DNA from 3 places in the Burkholderia sp. SR8 genome. Region 1 is predicted to be linked to each of the others. Evidence: riboswitches for the same ligand, from Rfam matches in the RefSeq annotation. Region 1 holds a riboswitch; each other region holds the start of a gene.

Region 1 (4,170 bases):
CCTACCGGCGCGCTCATCGGCCCCTGTCATCGCGTTCAAAACGGAACACACATGAAACAGCACGCAATGCCGGCCCGCGGGCGCGTACTACCGGGCCTCGGCGCCCGCCTGCTCGACGAGCTGACGCGCAGCGGCGCGCTGCCGGAGCAATCGCGCGGGACCTCGGCCGCGCCGTCGGCAATGCCGACGCGCGACGGCTTCGTCGCGCTGTATCGCGACGCGATCGAGCGGCTCGAGGCGCAGGTCGCGCGCGGCAACGGCCATCCGCCGATGCGCAAGCAGGAAGTCGACCTGATGTGCCGCTGCCTGCTCAGCTGCGCGACGCTCGCCGACGCGATCCGCTGCGCGGCCGAGTTCTGCGCGATGCTGACGCCGCGCGCCGGCGCGCTGTCGCTGACGGTGCGCGACGGGCAGGCGGCGTTCCGGATGGATTCGCTGCGCCGTACGCGCAGCCCGGCCGCATGCCTCGTCGACCTGACGGGCCTGTTCTGCTATCTGCAGCTGTTCGGCTGGTTGATCGGGCAGCCGCTGCGGCCGCACGACGTGTGGCTGGCCCATCCGCGCCGCGACGACGCGATGCCGCTGCTCGGGCTGTTCAACGCGCCGGTCGACGTGGGCCGCGCTACCTACGGCTTCGCGTTCGACGCGGCACGGCTCGATGCTCGCGTGGTGCGCCAGCCGGGCGAACTGGCCGCGTTCCTCGTCGATTTCCCGTTTCGTCTGATCGATGCGGCGCCGGCCGTCGTGTCGTGGACGCAGCAGGTGCGCGGCTTTCTCGACGCGGCGCTCGCGCGCGAGCAGGCGCTGCCCGCGCTCGCGGAGCTGGCCGCGTGGCTCGGCGTCAGCGCAGCGACGTTGCGGCGGCGGCTGGCCGCCGAACGCAGCGGCTATCACCTGTTGCGCGAGCAGTGCCTCGCCGACGTCGCGCGGCGCTGCCTGCGCGAATCCGACTGGCCGGTCGCGCGGATCGCCGCGCATCTGGGATTCGGCGGCGAGGAAGCATTTCGGCGCGCGTTCGTGCGGTGGACGGGCGTCGCGCCAAGCCGGTTCCGGCGCAACGGCGGTGGTGCCGCCCCGCTTCGTCCGACGTGAATCGGGGCCCGCATACGCAAAAGCACGGTTCCGGAAAGCGTCCCGCGAACACTGACGTTTTTTCGCACCGCGCGCTGCCGGGCAATTGACGCCCGCAAGCGCTCGCCATTACGCTTGCGCGCTGATGGTTCCCGGAGACGGGATCAAAAGGGAACGCAGGGAGGCCATGCCTCGAATCTGCGGCTGCCCCCGCAACTGTAAGCGGCGAATCCGCGCCACCGCATGCCACTGGGAGACCGGGAAGGCCGGCGCGCATAACGACCCGCGAGCCAGGAGACCTGCCATCGACCCGAGGTCCAAGCAGCCGCACCGGGCGGGGTGTCCCGGCGCGCCAGGCACCGCCTTTGGCGGGCGCCCCGTTGCATGGACGGCCCGACCTCAGGACCCTTCCGATGTCCGTACTTGCCGGATCCGCTTCCCCGCCGGAAGCATCGCGCCGCCACGCCGCCCGCATGCGCGGCCGGGCCGCGCCCGTGTGCCGCGCCGCGCCGCCGGCTGTGCCCGGCGAGTGCCGCACGTGCGACGACGACACGCGCCGCGCTCGCCCGCACTGCCCGGCCGCGCGATGACCCGCCCGACGAACCCGCACGGGCCGCACCGCGCCCCGCATACGCTCGCCGTACCCGCAACACGATCACGTTTCGCTGCCCCATGAACCTTCGCCACCTTCTCGCCACGTCCGCCGCCACGGCGCTGCTGTCCCCGCTCGCGCATGCCGCCGGCGACGCGGCGCTCGCGCAGCCGCCGCAGCCCGCGGACGCCACCGACCTGCCGACGATCACCGTGACCGACACGCGGCACCTGCCCGAGTCGTTCGACCAGCGCTATGCGACGACGCAGGTGCTCACGCGTGCCGATCTCGACCGCCTGTCGCCGAGCGACCCGAGCATCACGCAGGCGCTCGCGACGCTGCCGGGCGTGACCGTGTCGCAGAACGGCGGCCCGGGCTCGTCCGCGTCGGTCAGCATCCGCGGCTCGTCGGCCAGCCAGGTCGCGGCCTTCATCGACGGGATCCGGATCGGTTCGCCGACCACCGGCGTCGCGCCGTGGGCCGACCTGCCGACCGACGCGTTCGAGCGCGTCGAGGTGATTTCGGGGCCGGCCGCCGCCTCGTTCGGCGCGAACGCGATGGGCGGCGTCGTGCAGCTGTTCACGCGCCGCGCGGCCGGCCAGCCGAACCAGACCACCGTGTCGTTCGGCGGCGGCTCGAACAAGACCTTCGACACGCAGCTGCGCACGTCGGGCACCGTGCCGTCGACGGGGCCGCTCGCCGCCCTCGGCGGCCTCACGTACGCGCTCGGGCTGCACGACTACAACACGGCCGGCATCGATTCGACGCGGCCCGTGTTGCCGTACCACGAGAACGGCCGCAACCCGTATCACGCGCAGGACCTCGACGCGCGGCTCGGCTATGCGCGCGACAACTGGTCGATCTCGACGTTCGCGCTGTACCACCGCTCCGACCTGTCGTTCGACAACGCGGGCTTCGCGAACCGCGAGCTCGATCATCAACTGACGACCGGCATCGCGTTCCATCTCGACATCACGCCCGACACGCAATTCGACCAGTCGGTCGGTTATGCGAACGACCGTCAGTTCCTGTATGCGAACGATCCGGCCATCGCGACCGACCAGATCGACTCGCAGCGCATCAGCACGTCGACGTCGCTCACGCACCAGGAACATGGCTTCCACCTGTTCGGCCTGCCGCTGTCGGGCGAGACGAAGCTCGCGTACGACTTCACGCGCGAGCAGGCGTTCCTGCCGGTCGACGTGCCGGACGGCGTGCCGACCCGCAACGATTCCGCATTCTCGCTGCATCAGTCGGCCACGCTCGGCAGCGTGACGATGTTCGTCGCGGGCCGCCACGAGATCATCGCGGGCAAAGCCGTGAACACCGGCAACGCGGCACTGTCCTGGGCGATCACGCCGGCGTATGCGGCACGTGTGTCGTACGGCAACGCGTTCCGCCTGCCGTCGTTCAACGACCTCTACTACCCCGGTTACGGCAATCCGGACCTGAATCCCGAGCGCAGCAATACGGTCGAGGCCGCGCTCGACGCGAACACCGCGTACGGCACCTTCAGCGCCGCGATCTACGACACGCGCGTGAGCAACCTGATCGCGTACAACCCCGCGACGTTCTCGCCGGTCAACATCGGCCGCGCGCATATCCGCGGGATCGACCTGTCGTACAAGGGCACGATCGGCCGCTCGACGCCCGTCAGCGTCGCGATCGGGATTCTGAATCCACAGGACGAAACCAACGACGGCTGGCTGAACCGCCGGCCGCGGCAGACCGTCAGCGTGAACGTCGACCACACATGGGACGAGCTGAAGCTGCACGCGCTGAGCACCGGCGCGTCGTTGACCTACGGCGGCACGACGTTCGACGACCCGGCCAACGCGACCTATCTGCCGTCGTATCTGACCGTCAACCTGCGCGCGTCGTACCGGATCAACGCGCATCTGACGGTGTCCGCGTCGCTGTCGAACCTGTTCGACCGTCAGTACATGACCGCATACGGCTACAACACGCTCGGCCGCACCGCGTTCGGCAAGGTCAGCTACACGTTCTGACGCGCGCCGCCGGCCTATCGGCGCCCACGGTCGCGGGCGTCGATGCGTCACGTGCGCATCAGGCTCCGACCGCGCTGCGCACGCCGGCGACCATCTGGATCGCGCCGAACCCGGCAATCACGACGGCCGATACGCGCGACAACCGGTGCATGAACGTCAGCGACATCCTCGTGCGCAACGCGGCGCTCGCGCTGCTCAGGCACAGCCACCACATCGCGGAACCCAGAAACACGCCGGCGACCATCAACGCCACGGTCGGGCCCATCGCGCCGGCCTCCGTGCCCGCCAGCGGCCCGAGCGCCGCGAAGATACCGACGAACGACAGGATCGTCATCGGGTTCGACAGCGTGAGGCCGAACGTCGTCAGGAAATCGCGCAGCACGGTCGTGCGCGGCAAGCCGCCCGGTGGCGCGGAGGCCGCAGGCGCCTGCCGCGCGATGCTCGCGGCGAGCCACACGAGGAATGCGCCGCCGCCGATCTTCAGCGCGACGGTCAGCG
Region 2 (4,170 bases), on a different contig from region 1:
CACCGGATTGATCGCCGGTTCGCCGATCGCCAGCGTGAGCCCCGCGCGCGTGACCGTGCCGACCCCCGGCCCCGCATGAAAGCGCACGCCCGGCGCGGCGGCCAGCGCGACGCGCGCGAAGATCAGCGCGCCGTGCGTGACGTCCGGATCGTCGCCGGCATCCTTGATCGTGCCGGCCTCGGCGCCGTCGGCCGTGGCCCGGCAGAACTCGAGCCGCATCATCACGTGCTGCCCCTTCGGCAACACGATTTCGACCGCATCGTCCGCGTGCCCCGTCAGCAGCAGGCGCGCGGCCGCGAGCGACGTCGCGGTCGCGCAGCTACCGGTCGTGTAGCCGAAGCGCAGCGGCGCCGGCTGTTCGGGGGTTTCGTCGCGCATCACGCGGGTTCCGCGAGGTCCGTGCCGGTGGAATCGGGCTTGCGCACGTCGTACAGCGTGACGGGCAACGGCTGCCGCCACGTGTCGAAGCGGCCGAGCGGCTCGGCATGCGCGAGCGACACGCGCGTGAGCGTGCCGCCGTGCGCGTCGCGCCACGCGGCGAGTGCGAGCTCGCCCTGCAGCGTGACCGCATTCGCGACGAGCCGGCCGCCGGGTTTCAACGCCGACCAGCATGCGCCGAGCACGCCGGCCGCGGTCGCACCGCCGCCGATGAAGATCGCGTCGGGTGCAGCAAGGCCCGACAGTGCATCGGGTGCGCGCCCGGCGACGAGTTGCAGGCCCGGCACGCCGAGCGCGTCGCGGTTGTGCTCGATGAAGCGCTGGCGTTCCGCATGCGACTCGATCGCGATCGCCTGGCACGACGGATGCGCGCGCATCCATTCGATGCCGATCGAACCGCTGCCCGCGCCGACGTCCCACAGCAGTTCGCCGGGTGCGGGCGCGAGGCGCCCGAGCGTCAGCGCGCGCATGTCGCGCTTGGTGAGCTGGCCGTCGTGGCGGTATGCGTCGTCGGGCAGGCCGGGCGTCAGCGCGCGGCGCGGCGCATCGGGGCCGGCCTCGCAGTCGAGCGCGACGAGGTTCAGCGCGGCGGTTTCGTCGATGTTCCAGTCCTGCGCGAGACCGTCGATGCGCCGCTCGAGCGGGCCGCCGAGATGTTCGAACACGCTGATGCGGGTCGGGCCGAAGCCGCGTGCGGCGAGTTCGGCGGCGACCGTCGCCGGCGTGCGGCCGTCGGCGCTCAGCACGAACAGGCGCCGGCCCGGCAGCAGGTGGCGCGCGAGCGTCGCGAGCGGACGGCCGACGAGCGACACCGTGCCGACGTCCTGCAGCGCCCAGCCGAGCCGCGCGGCCGCCAGCGACAGCGACGACGGCGCGGGCAGCACGCGCCATTCGTCCGGAGAAAGCGCACGCGCGAGCGTCGCGCCGACGCCGAACAGCATCGGGTCGCCGCTCGCCAGCACGCACACGGGCGCGCCGCGGCGCGCGAGCAGGCCCGACAGCTCGAACGGCGACGGCCACGCTTCGCGCTCGGCGCGCAGCCGCGCGGGCAGCATGTCGAGATGCCGCTTCGCGCCGACGACCCGCGTCGCATCGAGCAGCGCACGCCGCGCGCTACGACCGAGCCCCGCGTAACCGTCGTCGCCGATGCCCACTACCGTCAGCCACGCCGTCATGCACCCTTCCCCATCGTCCGGTTCCATCGAGTCGCCGCGCGGCGGCCGTGAGGGCGCCGATGCGGCGGTCCGCATTGCGAAAGTCGGCATGGTACCGTGTTCCACCGCGCGTTTCATCTGCGGGGTTGCCGCCGCCGGGCCGTGTTCCGCTGCAAGCGCGGTGCCCGTCCTGCGGTCGCGAAGCGCCGGTGAAATCGGGTATCCTACGGCCGTTCGTTCGCCGGTGCCCTTCGGGGCCGAAGAGGGAACACAGGGCGCATCGCGCCGCTGTGGCTGCCCCCGCAACTGTAGACAGCGAGCCGATCTCCCCCTCACGCCACTGGTTTCACCGGGAAGGCCGGGAGCAGGCGTCGACCTGTCAGCCAGGAGACCTGCCGGCCTGAAAGTGCGTGCGTGCCAGTCGGCGTCGGGCGGGGTGTACCGATGCGTTGGCCGCGGCGCGACACTGTCCCGGTATCCCGTTGAGATCCGCCCCCGATTCGAATCCTGCCTCGCCTGTCGTGCGCCCGTCGGCTTGCCCGGGGCTCGTGCGCGTCGTCGCGGCCGCCGACGGCGGACTGTGCCGGATCAAGCTGCCCGGCGGCAGCGTCGACGCACGGCAGGCGCGCGCGATCGCCGAAGCGGCCCGCGCGTACGGTTCCGGTGCGATCGACGCGACCAACCGCGCGAATCTCCAGCTGCGCGGCATCCGCGACGGCGCGGCCGATGCGCTGGCCGACGCGTTGCTCGATGCGGGGCTCGGCCCGCGCCCGAGCGCCGATGGCGCTGCCGCCGTCACGAACGACAGCCGCGCCGCGCTCGCCGCGAGCGACGACGTCCGCAACCTGATGCTCAGCCCGCTCGCCGGGCGCGATCCCCACGCGCTGCTCGACAGCCGCGCACTCGCCACGCCGTTGCTCGACATGCTCGCGCGCGAGCCGCGCCGCGGTGAACTGTCGCCGAAATTCGCGATCCAGCTCGACGGCGGCGAATCCGTCGCGGCGCTCGATCATCCGCACGACATCTGGCTCGCCGCCTGGCGCCGCGGCGACGGCGCGCTGCGCATGGCCGCGGGCCTGGCCGGCTGCCCGCCCGTCGCGCCGGACGACCGCCCCGCTTCGCTGGACGTCGCGCCCGACCAGGCCGTCGCGCTCGTGCGCGCGTTGCTGCTCGCGTTCCTCGATCTGGCGCCGGCCGACGTCACGCGGATGCGTGCGCTGCTCGCGAGCGGCGCCGAACCGGCATTGCGCGCGCGCGCGCAGCATTACGCGCCCTTCCCGCTCGAAGCCGATCGCGCACTGGCCGGCTGGCGCCGGCCGCATGCCGACGCCGCGCTGCGCTTCGGCGCGCGAGCGTCGCGCGACGCGAACCGCTGCAGCGTCGGCGCGCAGTTCGTGCTCGGGCGGCTCGACGCGACGCAGCTGGAACGGCTCGCGGCCCTGGCCGAAGCCGATGGCGACGGCACGCTGACGATGACGCCGTGGCAAGGCGTGTTCGTGCACGGCGTGCGCCACGAACGCGCGGCTGCCGTGCTCGACGCGCTGGCGGCGCTCGGTCTCGTGTGCACGCCGTCCGATCCGCTCGCGGCGCTGGTCGCGTGCGCCGGCAGCGCGGGCTGCGCGAAGTCGCACGCCGATACGAAACGCGATGCGCTCGCGCTCGCCGCGCGCGTCGGCCATCCGCTCGACGTGCACGTGACCGGTTGCGAGCGCCACTGCGCGCTGCCGCATCCGGCGACGCACACGCTCGTCGCGGTCGCGCCCGCGCACTACGATCTTTACCGGCGCGACGCCGGCGCGGGCCTCGGCGCCCCGCTCGCGCGCCATCTGACGATTGACCAGGCCGCGGCCCGACTGACGGGCGCGCGGCACAGCCAGGACACCACCGATGCTTGACTACATTCGCGACGGGCAGGAAATCTACCGCCAGTCGTTCGCGACGATCCGCGCCGAGGCCGACCTGTCGCGGGTTCCGCCCGATCTCGAGAAACTCGCGGTGCGCGTGATCCATGCGTGCGGGATGGTCGATGTCGTGTACGACCTGCGCTTCTCGGCCGGCGCCGGCACGGCGGGCCGCACCGCGCTCGCGGCCGGCGCGCCGATCCTGTGCGACGCGAAGATGGTCGCCGAAGGCATCACGCGCGCGCGGCTGCCGGCCGGCAATCGCGTGATCTGCACGCTCGGCGAACCGGAAGTCCCCGATCTCGCGCGGCAACTCGGCAACACGCGTTCGGCCGCCGCGCTCGAACTGTGGCGCCCGCACCTGGCCGGCAGCGTCGTCGTGATCGGCAACGCGCCGACCGCGCTGTTCCACCTGCTCGACATGATCGACGCCGGCGCGCCGCGCCCCGCGCTGATCCTCGGCTTTCCGGTCGGCTTCATCGGTGCCGCGGAGTCGAAGGCGATGCTCGACGCCGACAGCCGCGGCGTGCCGTACGTCGCGCTGCTCGGCCGCCGCGGCGGCAGCGCGATGGCCGCCGCCGCCGTCAACGCACTCGCGACGGAGGCCGAATGAAAACCGTGCGCGGACGTCTGTTCGGGGTCGGCGTCGGCCCCGGCGATCCTGAACTGATGACGAT
Region 3 (4,170 bases), on a different contig from region 1:
ATCCTTGAATATTCATGTCAAAACGGCAGATATCCGGATGGCGTTTTCCTTTGCTGGCCCTTTCGCTGTGCTCGATTGCGGGCGTTGCGCCGTCCCCCCTCGCGGCGGCCGAGTTCGACGACGAACTGTCCGCGATCGACGTGCGCAGCCGCCGCCACCCGTACGATCCTCGTCCCGACAGCGTGAGCACGGCGACCCGCACCGCCAGCGACCCGCGTGACGTACCGCAAACCGTCGACAGCGTCTCGGTCGACGAAGCGCTGTCCTACGGCGGCCGCACGCTTGCCGATGCGCTGGCCGGCGTGCCGGGCATGTCGAACACGTCCGATACACGCTTCGATTCGTTCCGCATTCGCGGTTTTTCCGGCGCAGGCGACCTGCTGCTCGACGGGATGCGCGACGATGCGCAATACGTGCGCAGCCTCGGCAACATCGAGCGCATCGAAGTGCTGAAGGGGCCGGCCGCAGCGCTGTACGGGCGCGGCAGCGGCGGCGGCGTCATCAACCGGATCACCAAGCAACCGTTGCCGGAGAACTTCGGAAATGTCTCGGCCGCAACAGGCAGTGACGGACGTCTCGGCGCATCGGTCGATCTCAACCGGATGCTGTCCGGCGCATGGAGCATGCGGCTCAACGCCGGGCGTGAACATGCACGCAGCTTCCGCGACCACGTCGACGGCACACGCCAGTACGTCGCGCCTTCGATCAAATGGCAGGACGCGCGGCGAAGCTGGCTGCTGCAGTTCGAATACGACGCCTACAAGCGCGTGCCCGATCGCGGTCTGCCCGCGTCGGTCGCCGAGGTCGACGCGGCCGGCAGGCCGGTCGCGTTCTCGCTGCCGGCCGCGTCGCGGACGACGTTTTTCGGCGCAGCGGGCCAGGACACCATCCGCGACGCGAACATGAACTGGCGCTCGGTCTTCACCCACGCGCTCGGCGGCGACTGGCAGGTCCGGCACGCGCTGAGCGTGCTGGATCTGCACAGCACGTTCGACAATACCTACGTCACGCAGAGCTACGTCGCGAAACCGCGCGACTACCGACACGTGCCGCGTGCGCGCTACGTGCAGGACATGACGCATCTCAATGTGCAGACCGGCATCGAATTGAGCGGCAGGCTCGCGACAGGGCCGGCATTGCACGACCTGCTGCTCGGCATCGAATACGGTTGGCAACGGCGCGCGCCGAAGCTCCTGCAGGCGGGCGCGGCACCGGTCCCGATCACTGGACCGGACAGCGCCGTACCTGCCGGCTCGGCCCTCCGGCCGTTCGCGATGAACCGCCATCGTGTCAGCGACTATGCGGTCTTCGCGCAGGACCGGGTCGAGCTCGGACGATCGTGGAAGCTCCTCGGCGGCCTGCGCTGGGAACGCTTCGACGTCGATTCCAGCAACGTTCTGGACAACCTGCGCTCGCGGCGCACGACGACGGCGTGGGGCCCGCGGCTCGGCGTCGTGTGGTCGCCGGTCGCTGCGCACAGCATGTATGCGTCGTACAGCAAGAACTTTGCGCCGGTCGGCGGCGACCTGATCGGAATCACGCCGAACGCACGCGGCAATGCCAACGATCTCGGCCCGCAATACACGCGCCAATACGAAGTCGGCGTGAAAAGCGACTGGCGCGGCGGCGCACTGAGTACGACTCTCGCGCTGTTCCAGCTCGACCTGTACAACCGCCGCGTCGCCGATCCGATCCGGCCGGGATTTTTTGACCTGACCGGCCTCGAGCGCAATCGCGGACTGGAACTGGGCGTCGCGGGCCGGCTCGCGGGCGACTGGTTCGTGCGCGGCGGCATCGGATGGCAGCACGCGCGGGTGGTCGATGCCGAGCCGAAGTACGCGGGCAAGCGGCCGGCAGGCGTGTCGTCGTCGAACGGCAGCCTGTTCGTCAGCCACGCGCCGCTGCTCGGCTTTTTCGCGGAACTCGGGCTGATTTACGAAGGTGCGCGCCATGCCGAGCGGGACAATCTGCTCAAGCTGCCCGGCTACGTCCGCTGGGACGGCAAGGCCGGATACCGGACACGCGACCTCGAAGTGACGCTGGCGGCCGTCAACCTGACCGATCGCGACTATTACTCGAACGCGACGAGCACTGCGCAGATCATGCCAGGTTCGCCGCGGACGTTCACGCTGACGGCGGCGTACAGGTTCTGATCCCGGCGGCCCACGCGCCGGCCCCGCGCAGCCGGCGCGCCGGGCGGCTTGCATCGTGCAAGCCTGTGCTATCGTATGCGCCGCGTTCGGTGCTCGCATGCGCATTCCCGCGCATGCAGTTAAACGGGAAACAGGAGGCGGGAATCCGCCGGGCCTGTGCTGTCCCCGCAACGGTACGCCGCCCGCGCGCCGCGGTTCCCCCGCACGCGCCCAGGCCGCCCGCGATGCCACTGCCCGCCAGGGCGGGAAGGCTGCGGCCTGGCAAGCGGCCAGCCCGGATACCGGCCGACGCAAGGGGCGAGCCAAAGGCTCGCCGAACGCCCTGTCCGCGGGGGACGGATCGGGTGCGCATTCCGCCCGCGCGTGCGCGGGTTTCGCCCGATCCGCCATGCCCTGCCTGTCCGCCGGCCGCCGATGTGCCGCTCGCTGTCCCCTTTCCACCGCTACCGCACGGTGCGCGCCGTGCCGCGCCCGGTGAGCCGCGCCTGGCTCGTCGGCGCCGGCCCCGGCGACGCCGATCTGCTCACGCTGAAAGCCGTGCGCGCGATCGCCGCGGCCGACGTGCTGCTGGTCGACGATCTCGTGAACCCGGACGTGCTGCGCCACGCGCGCGCCGACGCGCGCATCGAGCATGTCGGCAAGCGCGGCGGCCATGCGTCGACGCCGCAGGAAGCGATTGTCGCGGCGATGCTCGCGCACCTGCGCGCGGGCCGCAGCGTCGCGCGGCTCAAGGGCGGCGACCCGTTCGTGTTCGGCCGCGGCGGCGAGGAACTGCTCGCGCTCGGCGCGGCCGGTTTCCCGGTCGAAGTCGTGAACGGCATCACGGCCGGGATCGCCGCGCCGGCCGCGCTCGGCATTCCGGTCACGCATCGCGGCGACGCGCAGGGCGTGATCTTCGTCACGGGCCACGGCGCGGGCGCCGACGAACCGGACTGGCGCGCGCTCGCCGCGACGCGGATGACGATCGTGATCTACATGGGCATTCGCCGGCTCGATGCGATCGCGGCCGCGCTGCGCGACGGCGGCCTTGCCGGCGACACGCCGTGCGCGGCGATCGAGAACGCGACGCGCGACGTGCAGCGGCACGTGCTCGCGACGCTCGATACGATCGTCGAACGCGTGAGCGCGACCGGCATCGGCTCGCCCGCGATCGTCGTGATCGGGCGCGTCGCGGCGCTCGCCGACGATCCGGCGGTGCGTGCCGCGCTCGGCACGCGTGCATGATGCGCGTCGCGCTCGGCGTCGGTTTCCGCGCGAACGTGAGCGCCGCGCAGCTCGACGCCGCGATTCGCGCGGCGCTCGCACAGTACCCGGACGCGGAGCCGGCCGTCGTCGCGACGCTCGCCGACAAGGCGCGTGCGCGGCCGCTGCGCACGCTGTGCGCGCGGCGCGGCTGGCCGCTCGTCGCATTCGACGCGGCGCAGCTCGCGCAGTGCACGGCGCCCGCGTCGAGCGGCCCGTCGGCTGCCGCGCTCGCGCGCTTCGGCGTGGCCGGCGTGGCCGAGCCGTGCGCGCAGCTTGCAGCGCCTGCCGGGCGGCTGCTCGGCCCCAAATCCATCGTGGGCGGCGTGACGGTCGCGCTCGCCGGCCCGCTCTGAACTTTTGTTTCGCTTTCGACAGGACGACTCCCGATGAAGACCGATGCCGAATCCCATCAGCGGATGACCGAACGCCGCCGCGCCGGCCATGAAAAGAAACAGGCCGCCGCCACGCAGGAAAAGGGCCTGCTGATCGTCAACACCGGCAACGGCAAGGGCAAGAGCACGGCCGCGTTCGGGATGGCCGTGCGCGTGCTCGGCCACGGGATGCGGCTCGGCGTCGTGCAGTTCATCAAGGGCGCGCTGCATACGTCCGAGCGCGATTTCCTCGGCGCGGTCGCGCAATGCGACTTCGTGACGATGGGCGACGGCTATACGTGGAACACGCAGAACCGCGACGCCGACATCGCGACCGCGCGCAAGGGCTGGGACGAGGCGCGCCGGATGATCGACAGCGGCGACTACCGGATGGTGATCCT

Evidence for each region. A riboswitch is a leader RNA that binds a small molecule or an ion and turns the genes downstream of it on or off. The one in region 1 is predicted to bind cobalamin.
Region 2: it holds a riboswitch for cobalamin, as region 1 does, so the genes downstream of both, cobG (precorrin-3B synthase) here and Q3A80_RS05640 (TonB-dependent receptor domain-containing protein) in region 1, are expected to answer to the same signal.
Region 3: it holds a riboswitch for cobalamin, as region 1 does, so the genes downstream of both, cobA (uroporphyrinogen-III C-methyltransferase) here and Q3A80_RS05640 (TonB-dependent receptor domain-containing protein) in region 1, are expected to answer to the same signal.

What each region holds. Positions count from the first base shown of each region.
Region 1 covers NZ_JAULUC010000003.1:314,650-318,819, reverse strand. Annotated here, with positions in the region: gene Q3A80_RS05645 (AraC family transcriptional regulator ligand-binding domain-containing protein) at 52-1,092, shown strand; cobalamin riboswitch at 1,201-1,392, shown strand; gene Q3A80_RS05640 (TonB-dependent receptor domain-containing protein) at 1,744-3,672, shown strand; gene Q3A80_RS05635 (LysE/ArgO family amino acid transporter) at 3,731-4,170, opposite strand, start outside.
Region 2 covers NZ_JAULUC010000007.1:84,408-88,577, forward strand. Annotated here, with positions in the region: gene Q3A80_RS11055 (cobalt-precorrin-5B (C(1))-methyltransferase) at 1-378, opposite strand, end outside; gene cbiE (precorrin-6y C5,15-methyltransferase (decarboxylating) subunit CbiE) at 378-1,613, opposite strand; cobalamin riboswitch at 1,818-2,006, shown strand; gene cobG (precorrin-3B synthase) at 2,114-3,487, shown strand; gene Q3A80_RS11070 (precorrin-8X methylmutase) at 3,480-4,106, shown strand; gene Q3A80_RS11075 (precorrin-2 C(20)-methyltransferase) at 4,103-4,170, shown strand, end outside.
Region 3 covers NZ_JAULUC010000007.1:108,426-112,595, forward strand. Annotated here, with positions in the region: gene Q3A80_RS11155 (TonB-dependent receptor) at 15-2,153, shown strand; cobalamin riboswitch at 2,223-2,457, shown strand; gene cobA (uroporphyrinogen-III C-methyltransferase) at 2,568-3,377, shown strand; gene Q3A80_RS11165 (cobalamin biosynthesis protein) at 3,374-3,751, shown strand; gene cobO (cob(I)yrinic acid a,c-diamide adenosyltransferase) at 3,785-4,170, shown strand, end outside.